One region of the Isoptericola sp. NPDC060185 genome, then DNA from elsewhere that is predicted to be linked to it. Evidence: predicted binding sites of a transcription regulator. Region 1 holds the regulator's gene; each other region holds the start of a gene.
What was found. The regulator HrcA, encoded in region 1, represses chaperone genes, less so after heat shock. The targets are predictions, from matches to a motif close to TTNGCACTCGNNNNNNNCGAGTGCNAA.

Region 2: the regulator HrcA is predicted to act here: its motif matches at 3,063-3,089, upstream of ACFWDO_RS11925 (FmdB family zinc ribbon protein).
Region 3: the regulator HrcA is predicted to act here: its motif matches at 2,179-2,205, upstream of groES (co-chaperone GroES).

The regions. Positions count from the first base shown of each region.
Region 1 covers NZ_JBHWYY010000072.1:3,021-9,337, reverse strand. Annotated here, with positions in the region: gene ACFWDO_RS17510 (HIT domain-containing protein) at 1-244, opposite strand, end outside; gene ACFWDO_RS17505 (16S rRNA (uracil(1498)-N(3))-methyltransferase) at 284-1,063, opposite strand; gene dnaJ (molecular chaperone DnaJ) at 1,065-2,189, opposite strand; gene hrcA (heat-inducible transcriptional repressor HrcA) at 2,261-3,361, opposite strand; gene ACFWDO_RS17490 (hypothetical protein) at 3,606-3,806, shown strand; gene ACFWDO_RS17485 (ATP-binding protein) at 3,893-6,317, shown strand, end outside.
Region 2 covers NZ_JBHWYY010000031.1:11,828-18,144, forward strand. Annotated here, with positions in the region: gene ACFWDO_RS11905 (hypothetical protein) at 1-771, shown strand, start outside; gene ACFWDO_RS11910 (hypothetical protein) at 821-1,039, shown strand; gene mscL (large conductance mechanosensitive channel protein MscL) at 1,187-1,618, opposite strand; gene ACFWDO_RS11920 (SAF domain-containing protein) at 1,789-2,562, opposite strand; gene ACFWDO_RS11925 (FmdB family zinc ribbon protein) at 2,682-3,014, opposite strand; gene ACFWDO_RS11930 (penicillin acylase family protein) at 3,118-5,835, shown strand; gene ACFWDO_RS11935 (5-formyltetrahydrofolate cyclo-ligase) at 5,885-6,317, opposite strand, start outside.
Region 3 covers NZ_JBHWYY010000003.1:74,391-80,707, forward strand. Annotated here, with positions in the region: gene ACFWDO_RS01905 (MerR family transcriptional regulator) at 80-1,204, opposite strand; gene ACFWDO_RS01910 (WhiB family transcriptional regulator) at 1,408-1,698, shown strand; gene groES (co-chaperone GroES) at 1,756-2,052, opposite strand; gene ACFWDO_RS01920 (SAM-dependent methyltransferase) at 2,273-3,496, shown strand; gene ACFWDO_RS01925 (glutamate--cysteine ligase) at 3,566-4,717, shown strand; gene ACFWDO_RS01930 (maleylpyruvate isomerase N-terminal domain-containing protein) at 4,781-5,440, opposite strand; gene ACFWDO_RS01935 (class I SAM-dependent methyltransferase) at 5,533-6,317, opposite strand, start outside.

The sequences.
Region 1 (6,317 bases):
CGTCGGCGAGGTCGCCGGCCACGCGGTCGGCCAGCCCGACCACCTCGGCCAGCAGGGCCGGGTCCGCGGCGGCGAGCGTCGCGACGTCGCCGTGGTGCTCCTTCGGCACCACCAGCACGTGCACCGGGGCCTTCGGGTCGATGTCGCGGAACGCGATCACGCAGTCCGAGGTGGCGACCACGTCCGCGGGCAGGTCGCCGGCGACGATCTTGCAGAACAGGCAGTCGGTGGTGGCGCTCGTCATGCCCCGGACGTTACCGCGCCGGGCCGCCTCCCCGCCCGGTCAGGCCCAGCGCCCGAGCCGCTCGCTGAGCAGCGCGACGGCGACCGGACCGGCCGTGGACGTGCGCAGCACGTGCGGGCCGAGCCGCGCGGTCACGGCACCCGCCTCCTCGAGCGCGGCCACCTCCGCGTCGGAGATACCACCCTCCGGCCCGACGACGACGAGCAGGGCCGGCGGGGCCGACGGGTCCGACGACGGCACGGGCAGCGCAACCCCCGCGAGCGGCGTCGTCGCGTCCTCGTGCAGCACGACGGCGCCGCCGCCGGCCGCGACGACCTCGCGGACGCGGGCGGCGAGCTGGCGCGTGGTGACCGGCTCCGCCACGGGCGGCAGGCACGCGCGGCGCGCCTGCTTCACGGCCGAGCGCACGGTGGCGACCCACTTGGCGTGCGACTTCGCGGCCCGCTGCCCGCGCCACACGACGACGGACCGGTCGGCCTGCCACGGCACCACGGCGTCGACCCCGACCTCGACGGCGGCCTCCACGGCCAGCTCGTCCCGGTCGCCCTTGGCGAGCGCCTGCACCAGCGTGAGCATGACGGCGGGCGCGGGCTCCGCGACCACCTCGTCGACGCGCAGTCGCACCTCGCCGCCCTCGACGGCGTCGACCACGCAGCGCAGCCGCGTGCCCGCGCCGTCGACGACGTCCATCCGCTCCCCCGGACCCCGGCGCTGCACGACGCCCGCGTGCCGCCCCTCCGCGCCGTCGAGCACGTAGACGTCGCCCGCGGACAGCGCGCCGAGCGCGCCGCCGTCGGCGAGGAAGACGGGGGCGCTCACGTCAGCGGCCGCTCAGCTTGTCCCGCAGCCGCGAGAAGACGCCCGGGTGCGCCGCGGTCAGCCGCGGCTCGGGGCGCTCCTCGCCGCGCAGCGCGGCCAGCGAGCGCAGCAGCTCCGTCTGCTCCTCGTCCAGGCCGGAGGGCACCTGGACCTCGACGTGCACGTTGAGGTCGCCGCGCCCGCCCGCGTGCAGGTGGCCGACGCCGAGGCCCTTGAGCGTCACGACCTGCCCCGGCTGGGTGCCCGGGCGCAGGTCGATCTCCTGCTGGCCGTCGAGGGTCTCCAGGTCGAGGACGGTGCCGAGCGCGGCCGCCGTCATCGGCACCTGCAGGGTGCAGTGCAGGTCGTCGCCGCGGCGCACGAACGTGTCGTGCGGCTTCTCGCGGATCTCGACGTACAGGTCGCCGGCGGGGCCGCCGCCGGGGCCGACCTCGCCCTGCGAGGTCAGCTTGATGCGCGTGCCCGTGTCGACGCCGGCCGGCACGTTGACCGTGAGGGTGCGGCGCGAGCGCACGCGCCCCTCGCCGGAGCAGTCGGCGCACGGCTCGGGGATCACGGTGCCGAAGCCCTGGCAGGCGGCGCAGGGCGCGGTCGTCATGACCTGGCCGAGGAAGGAGCGCGCCACGCGCTGCACGTTGCCGCGGCCCTGGCAGACGTCGCAGGTCTTGAGGTCGGTGCCGGGGCGGCAGCCGTTGCCGCCGCAGGTGCCGCACACGACCGCGGTGTCCACCTGCAGCTCGCGCTTGGCGCCGAACGCGGCCTCGGCGAGGTCGATGTCCATGCGCACGAGGGCGTCCTGGCCGCGGCGGGCGCGGGGCACGGGCCCGGCGGGCTGGCCGCCGCCGCCGAAGAACGTCTCGAAGATGTCCTGGAAGCCGAACCCGTTGCCGAAGCCGGCGCCCGCGCCACCCGACGGCGAGCTCGGGTCCACGCCCATGTCGTACTGCTGGCGCTTGTCCGGGTTGGACAGCACCTCGTAGGCGCGGGCGACGTCCTTGAAGCGATCCTCGCCGGCCTCGCCGGCGACGTCGGGGTGCAGCTCGCGGGCGAGCTTGCGGTACGCCTTCTTGATCTGCTCGGCCGAGGCGTCGCGGGGGACGCCCAGGATCTCGTAGTAGTCGGTCACAGGTCTCTCTTCGGTGACGTGTCGGTGACGTGCACGGTCAGGTCGTGTGGGTCAGGGTTCGCCGGGGGCCGTCAGCTGGGCAGCACCCGGGACAGGTAGCGGGCGACGGCGCGCACCGAGGCGATCGTGCCCGGGTAGTCCATCCGGGTGGGGCCGATGGACCCCAGGATGGCCACCGTGTCGCCGTCGCTGCCGTAGCCGGAGGCGACGACGGAGGTCTCGGTGAGGCCGTCGAGGCGGTTCTCGTGGCCGATGCGGATGCCGACCCCGGGGCCGGACCCCGGGGCGGGCTCGGTGGCCAGCTCGGTGAGGAGCCCGAGCAGCACCACCTGCTCCTCGAGGGCCTCGAGCACCGGGCTGAGGCCCTGCTCGAAGCGCATCTCGGCGCGGGCGAGGTTGGCGGTGCCGGCGAGGACGATGCGGTCCTCGCGCTGCGCGCCGAGCGTGTCGACCACCAGGTCCGCGATCCCGCGGGCCAGCGGGGCCAGCTCGGCGTCCAGCCCTGCCACCACGCGCGCGAACGCCTCCGGCAGGTCCGTGAGGCGCCGCCCCGCGGCGGCCGCGTTGAGGCGGCCGCGCAGCTCGCCGAGCGTGCCCTCGTCGAGGGCCCCCGGGTCGGGAGCCGGCCCGGCGGGCGAGTCCACCGCGACGACGGCGGGCTCGGCCCCCGGCCCCGCGCCGACGTCGAGGAAGCGCTGCTCCACGCGGCCGGTGTCCGTGATCACGACGACCAGCAGGCGCGCGCCCCCGACGGGGACGAGCTCCAGGTGCCGCAGCCCGGACACGCGCAGGGACGGGTACTGGACCACGGCGACCTGCCCCGTGAGCTGGGCGATGAGGCGCCCGGCGCGGCCGAGCACGTCGTCCATGTCGATCGCCTCGGACAGGAACGTCTCGATGGCCCGCCGCTGGGGGCTGGTCAGGGGGCGCACCTCCGCGAGGCGGTCGACGAAGAGCCGGTACCCCTTGTCGGTGGGGATGCGGCCGGCCGAGGTGTGCGGCTGGGCGATGTACCCGGCCTCCTCGAGCGCGGCCATGTCGTTGCGGATGGTGGCGGGCGAGACGCCGAGGCCGTGCCGCTCCGTGAGCACGCGCGACCCCACCGGCTCGCGCGTGTGGACGTAGTCCTCCACGATCGCGCGCAGCACGGCCAGCCGACGTTCCTCGCTCACGGTCCTCCCTCGCCTCGCGCACGCTTAGCACTCTCGTATCCCGAGTGCCATCCTACGCGGGGTCACGACAGGTCCGCGGGCGACCCGCCCGGCACGCCCCGGCCGCCGTCTGAGGTACCTACGGCGGCGTCTGAGGTACCCCCCGCCGCGAAGATGCGGCACCTGACCGATCCGCCGCCGTACCTCAGGAGCCGAGGGTGGAACCACCGGCAGCCACCGGGGCTTCGGGCGAAGGAGATCCGTGATGAACGAGTTCCTGTACTACGACGAGTTCCGTCTCCGCGAGGCGGAGGCCGAGCAGACGCTCCTGCGGGACGTCGAGCGTCGGGAGGCCCTGACGGGCGGCGACCGCCGCGGCCGCGGCCGTGTGGCCGCCCGCCGCCGGGCCGACCGCCGCGTGTGGGGCCTCCTGACGGCGGGCACGAGCCGGTCCTGGACGCTGTGACCGCGGCCGTGGCACCCGGCGAGGAGCACGTCTCGCCGGTCGGTGCGACCCCGGCGGACAGCGCGCCGGCCTGGCACGATGACGAGGTGCCCGCCACCTCGACCGGGTCGGCCCTCGGGCCGCACCCCACCACTGGATCCCGACCGCCCATGATCGGTCGCGAGGCCGAGCTCGCCGCCCTCCGCGACGCGTTCGCCGCAGCCCTCGACGGTTCCGGCGGCACGGTCGTGGTGGGCGGCGAGGCGGGTATCGGCAAGACCCGGCTCGTGGCCGAGTTCCTGACCGGGCTCGCCGGGCTCCCCGACGCCGCGGGCGGCGCCCTCGTGCTGCGCGGGCAGTGCGCCGACTCCGGCTCCGGCCCCCTCCCCTACGCTGCGCTCACCGGCGTCCTCGCCGACGTGGTCGACGCGCTCGGGCCCGAGGCCACCCTGGACGCGGCGGGCCCCGCCGCCGACGCCCTCGGCACGCTCGCCCCCGCGCTCGTCGAGGTGCGGCGCGACGTCGACCACGGCCGCCTGCCCGAGGTGCTCGCCGACCTCGTCTCGACCGTGTCCGCGACGCGGCCGGTCGTCCTCGTGCTCGAGGACCTGCACTGGTCCGACGACGTGACCCGGACCGTCGTCGCCCGGCTGGCCCGGACCGCCCCGCGCTCGACCCTTCTCGTCGTCGCCACCTACCGCAGCGACGACGTCGGACGACGCCACCCGCTGCGCACCACGCTCGCCGAGCTGGAACGCTCCCGCCTGGCCGCCCGCGTCGAGCTGGCCCGCCTGGACGCCGCCGACGCCGCGCGCCTGGTCACGACCCTCGTCACGACGCGCGGCCCCGGCCGCGAGCTGCCCGGCCCGGTGCTCGGCGAGCTCGCGGAGCGCTCCGAGGGCGTCCCGTTCTACGCGGAGGAGCTCGCGGCGTTCGCGGGCGAGGCGATGCCGACGTCCCTGCGCGACCTGCTGCTGCTGCGCTACTCCGCCCTGAGCGACGGCGCCCGGACCTTCTGCCGCACGGTGGCGGCGGCCGGCCAGCACGCCCCCCACGCCCTGCTCACCGCGATGCTCGGCGAGGACGGGCTCGACGCCGCCGAGCCCGCCGCGCGCGAGGCCGTCGAGGCGCACGTGCTCGTGCCCGACGGCGACGGCTACCGGTTCCGCCACGCCCTCATGCAGGAGGCGGTCGACCACGAGCTGCTCCCCGGGGAGGCGCGCCGCCTGCACGCCGCGTGCGCCCGCGCGCTCGAGGAGGGCGGCCGCACGCTCGCGGACGCCGCGGCCGCCGCCGACCACTGGTGGCGGGCCCGCGTGCCCGACCGCGCGCTGGCCGCCGCGGTCCAGGTCGTCGCGACGGCGGAGCCGGACGGCGCCACGTCGACGGCCGTCGCGGCGGGCGAGCGCGCCCTGGAGCTGTGGGACCTGGTCCCGGACGCGGACGGCGTGGCGGGGCAGCACCGCGCGTCGCTGCTGCGCCACGTCGCCGCCGCGCTCCAGGACGCCGCGCAGGTGGACCGGGCGGCCGGCCTCGCGCGGGAGTCCGTCGCGGAGTGGCCGGCCGACGACCCGGCCGGGCGGGCGCAGGCCCTCTCCACGCTCGCGCACGTCCTCGGCAAGACGGCCGACCCCGCCTCCGACAGCCTGCTCGACGAGGCGCTGGCCCTGCTGCCCGCGGACGACCACGCGGGCCGGGCCCCCCTGCTCCGGCTCAAGGCCCGCAACGCGATGATGGACGCGCGCGACGCCGCGGCGGTCGCGGCCGCCGACGAGGCGCTCGCCGCCGCACGTGCGGTCGGGGACACGCGGAACGCCTCCCTCGCGCTCAACATGCGGGCCATGGGCCGGATCAACGGCGGGGACCTGGGCGGGCTCGAGGACCTCGACCTGTCGGGCGTGGTCGCGGGCGACGACTGGCGGGCCCAGTGCCACTACTACACGAACGCCGCGGACATCCGCCTCAAGCTGGGCCGGTACGCCGAGGCGGAGGCCCTGGCCGACGCCGGCGCGCGGCTGGCGCGCACACTCGGCGCGGGGTGGGCCACCCGCGCCATGCTCGAGGGGAACGTGGCCGAGGCGTGGATCGAGCTGGGCCGGTGGTCGGACGCCGCGGACTGGTACGAGCGGTCGGTACCGCTCATCGACGTCAGCGACTACTCCGTCTACCTGGGCGAGCGGTGGACGTGGCTGACGATGTGGCGAGGCGACGTCGAGGCGGCGCAGGCCCGCGCCCGCGCGCACCGCGCGACCTGGCTGCGCTTCGGCCGGATGGAGGAGCAGATCCGGGCACGGGTCGCCGGGACGCTGGCGGAGCTCGCCCTCCTGCGCGACGACCTCGACGACGCGCTCGACCTCGTCTCCGTCGCGCTCGACGAGGGCTCGCTGTCCGCCTACTACCGCCTGTCCGTCCTGGCGGTGGCCGCCCGCGTGCTCGAGCGTGCGCGCGCCGCCGGCCGCCCGGTGGACGCCGCCCCGTACCGGGCCGCGCTCGCGACCTGCGCGTCGTGGCCGACGTACCCCGCGTGGGCGG
Region 2 (6,317 bases), on a different contig from region 1:
CTCGGCAACGGCGTCGACGTCGGCCGCGCCCCCGACCGGCTCCTGGTCGACCTGGGCGAGCGGCTCTGGAAGCTCGGCTACCTCGTCGAGACCGACTACGGCGCCCCGGACGGCGACCGCATCCCCCTCGTCGTGGGGCACCCGGACCTGCCGGGCGAGCTGCTCGTCGCCGTGCTGACCGACGACGCCGCGTACGTGGCCGAGCCGTCCGTGCGCGTGCGGGACCGGCAGCTCGCCGAACGGCTCGAGCGGCTGGGGTGGGTCGTGACGCAGGTCTGGTCCGCCGCCGCGTTCCTCGACCCGGACGGCGAGGCCGACCGCGTGCGCCGGCTCGTCCAGCGGGTGCGCGACGAGCGCATCGGCACCGCCGGCGGCGTCGTGCCGCCGCGGGAGGTCGTCGTGCCGGTGCTGCCGGACGAGGACGAGCCGGCGGTCGACGTCGCCCCGGCCGTCGAGGTCGTCGACGTCGCGCCGGAAGACGACGCCGAGGCCGTCGACGCAGCGATCGTCGATGCCGCGGCCGTCGATGCCGCGGCCGTCGACGCCGTGGGCTCTGCCGCCGTCGAAGCGGCGGCCGAGGAGGCCGGGCTGGTGACGGACGACGCCGCGGGCGACGTCACGGTCGACGAGGTCGAGGCCACGACGGAGGGCGCCGGGGTCGCGCCGGACGACGCCGCGGTGGCTCAGGACGGCGCCGAGGCAGGCCCGGAGGACATCGGGGTGGCCACGGACAAGGAGACTGCGAAGGACGACGGGTCGCCCGAGGCCTGACCGTGCGGGGCGCGGCGGCCCGCTGCACGGCGTGACGGACAATGGCCGGGTGAACGATTCCCCCGAGCGGGCCGCCACGCCGTCCGGCGCCGAGCCGGACGAGACCGCGCCGAGCACGGCCGCCCCGCGCCGCAGGCGTCGCCGCGTGGTGCGTCAGGGCACGGAGCGGGAGACGGTCATGGGCCAGACCTCCGACGACCGCGGCGGGCACGACGACAACGACGACCGGCTGCTGCGGGACGTCCCACCGCACTGGGGTCGCCGCTGACGCCGGCACCGACGCCGGCGCCGACGCCACCGACGCTGACGCCGCCGACGCTGACGCCGCCGCCGCTGACGCTGACGCCGCTGACGCTGACGCCGCCGACGCTGACGCCGCCGACGCTGACGCCGCCGTGTGTGGCGTCCCGGGACGTCAGTGCCGCGCGGGCCCGGCCTGCGCGGCGAGGAGGTCGCGGATCTCCTGCAGCAGCACGGTGTCCTGGGCCAGCGGCTCCGGCTCCTCCACCTGGCCGCGGGCGCGGCGCTCGGCGAGCTTGTTCAGCGGCAGGACGATCGCGAAGTACAGCGCGGCCGCGATGATGAGGAAGTTGAGGACGGCGTCGAGGAAGCCTCCGATGGACATCACGGACGCCGCGACGTCGCCGTGCTCGGGTCGGAGCGTGATGTCCCACAGGTTCGTCAGGTCGGGCTTGCCGAAGATCGCGCCGATGATCGGGTTGAGGATGTTGTCGACCATGGCGGTGACGACGGCTGTGAACGCCCCGCCGATGATGATGCCGACGGCGAGGTCGACCACGCTGCCGCGCATGATGAATTCCTTGAAGCCTGCAAGCATGCTCTTCATGTGATGCCCCCTGGTGGTGCGGACGCGCCGGGAGAACCCGGCGGCTGACGGTCGCCGATTCTCGCGGGCGAGTCCCGGCGCCGCAACGGCGGGGCGGGTGTGTCACGGCGACGGCGCACGTGACAGGGCTCACCTCGCCCGGCTCACTCACCCGGCTCAGCGCACCCGACTCACCTCACCAGGACGGCGCCGACGGTGCCCCCGCCCGACGCGGCGGACAGCCCCGGCGCCTCGTCCTCGGACACGGCCACGAGCGTGACGTCGATGCCGTCGGACGCCCCCACGGGGCCGCCGAGGAGGCCACCGCCGGCGTCGGTCGCAGCTCCCGCAGCGGGGCGGGGGAGCACGAGGGCCCGCCGTGCGAGATACGGCGCGGGATCGCCATCTGCGTCGCTATTGAGGTCGGTGCGCGACCCGCCGCCGGCCTCGCCCGCCCGCACGAGGTCGACCCGGTCGCCGGGGCGCAGCCAGCCGGCGGCGGTGGCGTCGAGGCGGACCGGCACGACGACCGTGCCGACCGGCGCCTGGGCCACGACACCGCCGCCGGGAAGCAGCTCGGCGCGCAGCGGGAGCCCGGCGGGCAGGGCGGTGGCGGGCGCGCGGCCGACGAGGTCGGCGGGGGAGGCGACGGCGCCCTCGGGGGCGAGGGCTGCGGCCACGGGGACGGTGGTGAGGTCGGCCGCGGACACCGGCTCGCCGGCGGGCAGCTCGCGCACGGGGACCACGACGTCGACGGAGGGCGGCGGCGCGGGACGCACCGCCTGGACGACGGCGACGGCCGCGAACCCGCAGCACACGGCGGCCAGGACGAAGCGGGATCGCCAGAGGGCGGCGCGCAGGCGGCGCAGGGCGCGGCGGCCGGGCGGGGAGCCGCGGTCACGGGGACCGGCGGGCTCGTCGGAGCGGCGTCGGGAGGGGCGGGTCAGCATGTCGGGCAGCGGCATGGCGGCGACGCTAGGTCCCCGTCGTGCGCCCGCCCTGACCCGTCGGCGCGCCTGTGGACGACCGACCCCTGGGGGCAGCGCTCAGGCCAGCGCCCCGGTGCCGGCGTCCTCGCGACGGGTCAGGAGGACGCGGCCTTGGAGGCGCCCGACGACGACGAGCTCGACGAGGAGCCGCTCGACGACGAGCTGCCGGACGACGAGGACGACGACGACCCGGACGACTCCTTGCCCGCCGACACGGTGCTGGAGGAGGTGCCGGTGCTCTTGCCCGACCCGGAGCGCGAGTCCGTGCGGTAGAACCCCGACCCCTTGAAGGTGACGCCGACGGAGCCGTACTGCTTGCGCAGCGCGCCGCCGCACTCGGGGCAGACGGTGAGCGAGTCGTCGGTGAACGCCTGGTGGACGTCGAAGGCGTGGCCGCAGTCGGCACACCGGTACGCGTAGGTGGGCACGTGATCTCCTCGGGGCGGACGCCGGCACCTGCCGCGGGACGCGGGATGCTGGCACTCAGGTGATGCGAGTGCCAATCATACGCCGGACGGTAGTCTCGCCTGCGTGTCAGCGACCGCCACCCCTGCAGCACCCGGAAGCCCGTCCGAGCCGGACCCCTCGTCGGACGGTACGGAGAACGAGGAGACGGGGCCCCGTCCGGCCCGGCGCTCGCGGCTCCGCAGCGCCGTCGCCGGTGTCGCGGTCGTCGTCGTGCTGGCGCTCGTGGCCACCACCGTCTTCACCGTCGTGACGCTGCGGCGCCCCCTGCCGGACCACGAGGGCACGCAGCAGGTGCCGGGCCTCACCTCCGCCGTCGAGGTGCGCCGCGACGCGCAGGACGTGCCGCAGGTCTACGCGGACACCCCGGAGGACCTGTTCCAGGCGCAGGGCTACCTGCAGGCGCAGGACCGCTTCTTCGAGATGGACTACCGCCGGCACGTGACGGCCGGGCGGCTGGCGGAGCTCGTCGGCGACGTCCCGGAGGCGATCGAGGCCGACAAGGTGACGCGCACCTTCGGCTGGCGCCGGGTGGCGGAGCAGGAGTGGCACGACATCTCCGACGAGTCCCGGGAGTACCTCCAGGCGTACGCGCAGGGCGTGAACGCCTACCTCGACGGGCGCGACGCGGAGGAGCTCGGCGTCGAGTACACCGTGCTGGGCGCGACGGTGGACGTGCAGGAGCCGGAGCCGTGGGACCCGGTGGACTCGCTCGCCTGGCTCAAGGCGATGGCCTGGGACCTGCGCGGCAACTACGACAGCGAGCTCGACCGCGCCCTCGCCTACAGCACCCTCGGCGAGACGGACCTGGTCGACGAGCTGTTCCCGGACTACGACGCCAGCGGCAACCACCCCGTGCTGCGCAACCGCGACCTGGCGAACCGGGTCACCGGCGACGCCTCGCAGGAGGGCGGCCCGGCGTCGGACGCCGAGCTCACGTCCGCCCTCACCGGGCGCACCACGGGCGCCGGTGCGGCGACGGACGCGCTGGGCTCCGCCGTCGACTCCGCCCGCAGCGCGCTCGACGCGGTCCCGGTGCTGGTGGGCCGCGGCGACGCGGCGGGCTCCAACTCGTGGGTCGTCTCGGGCGACCACACGGCGTCCGGCAAGCCGATGCTCGCCAACGACCCGCACCTGGCGCTCTCCGCGCCGGGCATCTGGTCGCAGGTGGGCCTGCACTGCAACCAGGTGAGCGACGCGTGCCCCTTCGACGTCGCGGGCTTCTCGTTCGCGGGCTTCCCCGGCGTGATCATCGGCCACAACGGCGACCTCGCCTGGGGCCTGACCAACATGGGCGCCGACGTCACCGACTTCTTCATCGAGCGGGTGCGCGGCGACACCTGGCTCAAGGACGGCGATGCCGAGGACTGGGAGCAGCTCGACGTCCGCAAGGAGACCATCCGCGTGGCGGGCGGCAAGCCCGTCGACCTCACCGTGCGCAGCACCGAGCACGGCCCGATCGTCTCGGACGTGCTCGACGTCGGCGACGTCGTGGGCGCGCCCACGCAGGAGGGCACCGAGTTCGGGGAGTACGCCGTCGCGCTGCAGTGGACGGCGCTGCAGCCGGGCCGCACCGCCGACGCCGTCTTCGCGTTCGACACGGCCAAGGACGCCAAGGACATCCGCGCCGCCGCCGCGCTGTTCGAGGTGCCGGCGCAGAGCATCGTCTTCGCCACCACCGACGGGCACATCGGCTACCAGGCGCCCGGCCGCATCCCCGTGCGCGCCAAGGTCAAGGGCCCGGTGCCGTCCGGCGGCACGTGGCCCCGGCCCGGCTGGGACCCGCGCTACGACTGGAAGGGTTGGGTGGACCCGGACGACATGCCCCGCGCCCTCGACCCGCAGGAGGGCTTCGTCGTCGCGGCCAACCAGGCCGTGCTGCGCAGCGGCACCCAGCCGTACCTCGCGGACGACTGGGACTACGGCTACCGCTCCGAGCGCATCCGCACCCTGCTGACGGAGCAGATCGCGACGGGCCGCCCCTTCACCGTCGAGGACATGAACCGCATCCAGAACGACGACTGGTCGGCGTTCGCGGAGGCCCTCGTGCCGGCGCTGCTGGACATCGACCTCGACGACTCGTACGTCGCGGCCGGGCAGGACCTGCTCGCCGACTGGGACTACCGGATGGACGCCGACTCGCCCGCCGCCGCGTACTTCGCCGCCGTGTGGCGCAACCTTCTGCAGGAGGCGTTCTGGGACGACCTGCCCACGAGCATGCGGCCCGACGGCGGCTCGCAGTGGCTCGTCGTCGTGACGTCGATGCTGGACCGCTCCGACGACAAGTTCTGGGACGACCGCACCACCGCGAACGTGGTCGAGTCCCGTGACGAGATCCTCACGCGCGCCCTCATCAGCGCGCGGCGCGACCTCACGGTCGAGCTGTCCAAGGAGCCGTCCGACTGGGACTGGGGCACGCTGCACACCCTGCGCCTCGAGCACCCGGTGCTCGGCGGCGCGGGCGTGCCGAGCCTCGTGCGCGACCTCGTGAACCCGGACCCGGTGAAGATGCCGGGCGGCTCGTCCATCGTCAACGCGACGGGGTGGGACGCCGGCACCGGCAGCTTCGCGGTGACGACCGGGCCGTCCATGCGGATGGTCGTGGACATGGCCGACCTGGACGCCTCCACGTGGGTCACCGTCACCGGCACCTCGGGGCACCCGGCGTCGTCGCACTACGACGACCAGCTCGACGAGTGGGCCGCCGGCGAGACGTTCGACTGGCCGTTCTCCCGCGAGGCGGTCGAGGAGTCCGCGGAGACGCGCGCCACGCTCGTGCCCTGACTCCGCGAGGTAGCTCGAGCGTCGGCGAGGTAGTTCGTCGAAACTCGAGCTACCTCGCGGTACGGGCGACCTCCAGCCAGCCCTCGGGGGTGACGACGGCGTGCACGGGCACGTCGTGCTCCTCGGCGGGCAGCGGCTGCTCGGCCGAGTCGTAGACCTCCTCGGGGAAGACGAGCGCGACGACGGGCACGCCCGGGCGGCGCATCTTCAGGAGGCGGTCGTACCAGCCGCCGCCCTGCCCCAGCCGCACCCCGCGGTCGTCGACGGCGAGCGCGGGGGCGACGACGACGTCGGCCCGGGCGATGGCCTCGGCGCCCAGCGTGGGACCGCTCGGCTCCGGCGGGCGCCCGGGGGCGCGCTCCAGCAGGTCCTCGGGGCCGGCGTACCAGGCCCAGTCGCGCGCGAGGCCCGCCCCGAGGACGGGCAGCAGCACCTGGGCGCCCCGGGCGGCGAGCTGCTCCAGCAGGGGCTGCGTGCCGGGC
Region 3 (6,317 bases), on a different contig from region 1:
GAGGCCCTCGGTTATTCCGGCCGTCCGCCCCTGCGGGGGCCGCCCGTGGCGGACCTCACGTCGCGGCTCCCGTCGCGGCTCACGCCACGACGGCGAGGGCCTCGTGCAGCATCGCGGTGAACGACCGCACGCGCTGCACGGTCGCGGCCAGGGGCAGCTCGCTCGCGGCGTCGTCGCGGCGCAGGCTGACGATGATCGGCAGCTCCGCGAACCCCTCGTGCACGGCGTGCACGAGGTCGAGGTCCGGGCGCCGCTGCGACGTGGCGAGCACGAGGGCGGCGGGCCGCACCATCGTCACGAGCTCGAGCGAGCGGTGCGTGCTGGCCGGGCCGGTGACGATCCGCGCGGTCGCGCCCTTCGCGGTCAGCGCGGCGGCGAGGGCGTGCGCCGACAACGGCACCACCTCGTCGGGCGCGGCGAAGATGAGGACGATCTTGCGCATCCGGCTCGGGTGGTTGGCCGGCGGCGCGCCCCCGGCGACCATGGCCCGCTCGAACGCCTCGGTGAAGTCGCGCAGCGCACGCAGGGCGGCGGTCGCGAGCACCACCTCCGGCACGGCGCCCGGTCCGGCGAGCACCGTCCGCTGGGCGACCCGCTGCCACGCGGGCTCGGCGATCTCCGTCCACCATGCCGCGGGGTCGCCCTGCGCCGGGATGGCCAGGATCTCGTCGCAGGCCTGCTGGTCGTACGCGAGGGCGGCGTCGACGACGGCGGACACCCGGCCGGAAGCGCTCCCACCCGGGACGTGGCTGCTGGCCGCAGGGCTTCCTTCGCCGCCGCCGGGCAGGGCCCTCAGGTGCGCGCGTCCCGGCCGCGGCGGCTCGTCGCCGGCCGCTGGCGCGGGCCGCTCGCCCGCACCCTCCGAGGAGTCCTGGCCATCCTCGCCGGACGCCGAGGACGCGGCCTGCTCCGTCGCCTCCTCCAGCTCCTGGACGCCGGCCTCGAGCGCGGCCCGCGCGGCGTCGACCGGCGCGACCCCCTCCAGGGTGAGCCGGCGCATGACGAGCAGCCGCGCCACGTCCTCGGGCGTGTAGCGACGGTGCGAGCCTGCGGTGCGGGCGGACGGGCCGAGCCCGTAGCGGCGGTCCCACGTGCGCAGGGTGGCGGGGGCCACCCCGAGGCGCCTGGCGACCGCGGCGACGGCGAGGCCAGGGCTCGACGCGCGAGACCCGCCCCCGTGAGGGGCGGGCCGGGATGAGGTCATGGCGTCGATTCTGCCGAGAGGATCGGAGGGTCGCCACCGCGCCACCGGGCGCGCCGCGGAACATCTCGTCGACGCAGGTCAAAGCAGTTCAGAACCCGGTCGAACCCGTTCAGCGCGCACCGGAAAGTTGAACACTGAATCATCGAACCCGGTCACAAAACCGGACCTTGAACAACTTCTGCACAACTTGTAGGTTGTTCGCCATGACGGAGATCTCGAGGCTTCCCGGTCCGGTGATGGAGCTGTGGGAGTGGCAGTACCAGGGCTCCTGCCGCGACGCGGACGACACGCTGTTCTTCCACCCCGAGGGTGAGCGCGGCTCGACGCGTCGACGCCGCGCCGAGGCGGCCAAGGCGATCTGCCGCTCGTGCCCCGTGATGATGCAGTGCCGCGAGCAGTCGCTCCGGGTCCGCGAGCCCTACGGGGTGTGGGGCGGCCTCAGCGAGGACGAGCGGTCCGCGATCCTCGCCGGCGGAGCACGCAAGACCGGTTGAGCAAAGCACGAAGGCCTCGCACCGACGACGGTGCGAGGCCTTCTGCGTTCGGCGTCGTCAGGCGACGACGACCGCGAGGATGTCACGGGCCGACAGGACGAGGTAGTCCTCGCCGGCGTACTTGACCTCGGTGCCGCCGTACTTGCTGTAGATGACCTTGTCACCGACCTTGACGTCGACGGGGACGCGGTTGCCCTTGTCGTCGAAGCGACCCTCGCCCACGGCCAGGACCTCGCCCTCCTGGGGCTTCTCCTTGGCGGTGTCCGGGATGACCAGGCCGGAAGCGGTCGTGGTCTCGGCCTCGATGGCCTTGACGACGATCCGGTCCTCGAGCGGCTTGATGGGGACCGACACGTCGGACCTCCTTGATTCGCGATGCGTGGATGGACTTGCTGATTGACCAGGTCGCGTCCGAGGGCCGGCCGTCGTCGCGGGTGCCGGCACAGCCTTGCGGTCGCTGACGACAAATCTAGGCAGGCGTTAGCACTCTGACAAGTCGAGTGCCAGCAGTTCGCCGAGGGCGTCACGCCCGGGCCGCGCCCGAGAGCCCCGGCGCGCCTGAGACGATGGCCCGATGGACGCCGCCTCCGTGAGCAAGCTGCTGAGCCCGGACGGGTGGGCGCTGCTCAACTCGCTCCCCCCGTACGACGAGAAGCAGGCCATGACGCTCGCGACGCGGCTGCGGGCCGACGGGGTCGACCCCGACCTCGCCGCCGCCGCGCTCACCCAGTCGCGGCTGCGCGCCAAGGCCCGCGCCAAGCTCGGCGACTTCGCGGACGGGATGCTCTTCACGCCCGACGGCGTCGAGCAGGCGACCCGCCTCGTGGTGGCCGCCCTGCACGCCCGGCGCTACCTCGCGGCCGGCGTCACGAAGGTCGCCGACCTCACCAGCGGGATCGGCGCCGACGCGCTCGCGTTCGCGGGCGTGGGCCTGCGGGTGCTCGCCACGGACGTCGACGAGATGACGGCCGCGCTCGCCACCGTGAACCTGCGCCACTTCCCCGAGGCGGAGGTGCGGCACGCCGACGGGCTCGCGCTCGACCTCGCCGCCGAGGGCGTGGACGGCGTGTACGCCGACCCGGCCCGGCGCACGCGTGGCGGGCGCCGCGTCTTCGACCCCGCCGCCTACGCGCCCCCGCTCGACGCCGTCTGGGCGCTGCGCGACCAGGTCCCCGCCCTCGGGATCAAGGTCGGGCCCGGCATCCCGCACCAGGGGCTCCCGGAGGACGCGGAGACGCAGTGGGTGTCCGTGGACGGGGACGTCGTCGAGGCGGGCCTGTGGTTCGGCCCGCTCGCCCCGGCCGGGCCGGGCCGCTCCGCCCTCGTGCTCACGACGCGCGACGGCGCGACGGCGTCCCGCACCCTGCGCACCGACGGCGACGGCTCGGACCTCGTTCCCGACGTCGGGCCCGCCGGCGCCTACCTGTACGAGCCTGACGGCGCCGTGATCCGGGCCGGGCTCGTGGCGCACGCCGCCGCGGAGCTCGGCGGGCGCCTGCTCGACCGGACCATCGCGTACGTCACGACCGACCAGCCCGCGGCGCCGCAGGCCGCCGGGGTCGCACCCCTCGCCACCGGCTACCGGGTGCTCGACCTCATGCCGTTCAACCTGAAGCGCCTCAAGGCGTACCTGCGCGAGCGCGGCGTCGGGCGCCTCACGATCAAGAAGCGGGGCACCGCCGTGACGCCGGAGCAGCTGCGCGCCCAGCTCTCGCCGAAGGGCGACGCGGAGGCGACGCTCGTGCTCACGCGCGTCGGCGGGGCGCAGCACGTGCTGGTCGTCGAGCCGCTGCGCTGATCCCGCGCGGACCGGGACGCCGCCGGACCGGCGCGCGGCCCGCCGTCCCCCCGTGGAAGCATGGCCCGCATGGTGCTGGACTTCGCCGCCTCCGACCGGTCGAGCGTCGGCCTCGAGTGGGAGCTCGCGCTGGTCGACGCCGACTCCGGCAACCTCCGGCAGGTGGCCCCCGCGGTCATCGAGGCGGTGGCCGACGACGTGCGCCACCGCTACGTCAAGCCCGAGTTCCTGCGGAACACCGTCGAGGTGATCAGCGGTGTGCGGCGCACCGTCCCCGACGCGATCGCGGACCTCGAGCGGGGGATCGCCGCGATCCACGACGCGACCGGCCCGATGCGCGTCGACCTCATGGGCGCGGGCACGCACCCGTTCGCGCACTGGTCGCAGCAGAAGGTCACCGACAAGGAGCGGTACGCCACCGTCGTCGACCGGGCGCAGGTGGTGGGGCGCCAGCAGATCGTCTACGGCGTGCACGCGCACGTGGGCATCGAGGACCGGGCCAAGGTGCTGCCCATCGTGAACTCGCTGCTCGTGTACCTGCCGTACCTTCAGGTGCTGTCGGCGTCGTCGCCGTTCTTCGGGGGCGACGACACCGGGTACGCCTCGATGCGGACGATGATCTTCCAGCAGCTCCCGACAGCGGGGCTGCCGTACCAGTTCGGCGCCTGGGCCGAGCTGGAGCGGTACGTCGCGGACATGCTGCACACCGGCGTCATCGACGACTTCACCGAGGTGCGCTGGGACGTGCGGCCGGCCCCGCACTTCGGCACCGTCGAGGTGCGCATCTGCGACGGCACGTCCAACACCCTCGAGCTGGCCGCGCTCGGCGCGCTGGTGCACTGCCTGGTCGAGCACCTGTCGACGATGCTCGACGAGGGCCGACGCCTGCCCACCCTGCCGCCGTGGTTCGTGCACGAGAACAAGTGGCGCGCCGCCCGCTACGGGACCGACGCGATCATCATCCTCGACGACGCCGGCGAGGAGGAGCTCGTCACGGACGCGCTCCCCCGCCTGCTGGCGACCCTGGAGCCCGTCGCCGAGCGGCTGGGCTGCGCCGCCGAGCTCGACGGCGCGCGCGAGATCGTGCGCGGCGGCGCGTCGTACCAGCGGCAGCGGGCGGTGGCCCGCGCCCACGGCGGCGGGCAGGACGCGCTCGAGGCCGTCGTCGCGTCGCTCGTCGCCGAGCTGCACGCGGGCCGGCCCCTGCCCGCGACGGTGTGACGAGCCGGGAGACCGCGAGCGGACCGGTCCGCCCGTGCTGCAGGTGCGGCCGTCGGGCCTGACTCAGAGCACGCGCAGCGCCCCGACATCGTCTCGCTCACGCCGGGTGAGGGCACGCAGGACGGCGAGCCGGCCGTGCCGCTCGGCGCCAGCGGCGACAAGGAGGTCGATCGCGACCCCCGTCGCAGCGTCGGGCGCGCGCATGTCCGCCCCGACGCTGAGGGCGAGGTCGTCGGTGTGCACGGCCAGCTCGACGCACCGGGTGCGGAGGTACTCGTCGAGGAGCATCTCCTCGCCAGGCCGGTGCAGGATCGCCACGCGGCGGTCGGCAGGCTCCTGCGGGAGCCGGGCGCGCAGCCGGTCGAGCGCCTCCGCGGTGTCGCTCGCCACGGCCCCAGCGCCCGCCAGCGCGGACTCCTGGCTGCGCGCTCGCACGCCACGGTTGAGCGCCGAGCCCGGGTCCGGGGCGTCCACGATGCGGGCGTAGTAGGTCACCGCGGTCGTGGGTTCGATGCCTTGGCCGAGCGGCCCGTCGAGGAACCACTCGACCTGGAGGATGCTGCGCGCCAGGTGGCCGGCGAGCGCGCCGAGCGTCATGCCGTCCAGGATCGATCCTTCGTCCCACGCGCCCGCCACACGTGGGTCGTGCAGCAGGGCAGCGGCCCTGGCGGCCGCCTCGAGGTACGGGGCGCGGACGGCGCCCGGGCTGGTCAGAGGGCTCATCGCGCCGAGTCTGGCACGACACGAACCGAGCATGAGCCTGCGTCCACGGACGGCAGCCTCGTGACAAATCGTGTGTCGCGATCCGAGTGCGGCTACTCCTTCTCGAAGTCCCACACGACAAGCGAGGGCGTGCCGGCGTACGCCGCGCGGGAGGCCGCCTCGACCCACGGCATCATCTCCCAGATGTTCGGCGGCCTCGTCGGGTCCTCGAACGCCGGGTCGGCGGCGGGGTCGAACCCGCCGGTGCCGGCGTCCGGGGCCGCCGTGTACTCGGGGCCGCCGTCGGCATCGTCGGCGCCCCCGCCCGCGTACTCGCGGCAGAACCGGGGCACGAACCCGACCGGCAGCGCCGCCTGCAGGTACTCGCTCGTGGCGTGCCTCCAGTTCGGGATGTACCCGAACTCGCCGTCCGCCCCCTCGACCAGCGGGTAGAGCGGCGAGCCCACGAAGTACCCGCGCGTGTCGGAGACGACCAGGTGCCCGCCGGGCCGCAGCACGCGCGCCAGCTCGGCGAACACCGGCCCCAGGTCCCGCACGTGGCACAGCGCGAGGGTGACGAGGACGAGGTCCGCGGAGGCGTCGGGCACCGGCAGGTGGTGCAGGTCCCCCTCGGCGAACCGAGCCCCGGGGACCTTGGCGCGGGCGATCTCGAGCATGTCGGGCGACGAGTCGACGCCGAGCACGTCGTGCCCCTGCTCGACCAGCCACTCCGCGTGCCGGCCCGTACCGCACGCCGCGTCGATCGCGACACCCCGGGGCAGGCGCTCCATCAGCGGCCGGACGAGCGGCTCCTCCATGCCCCAGAACCCGTTCGGGCCGTCATAGCGGGGCGCCCAGTGCCGGTAGCCGTCCTGGGTGCTGATCGGCGGGACGTCAT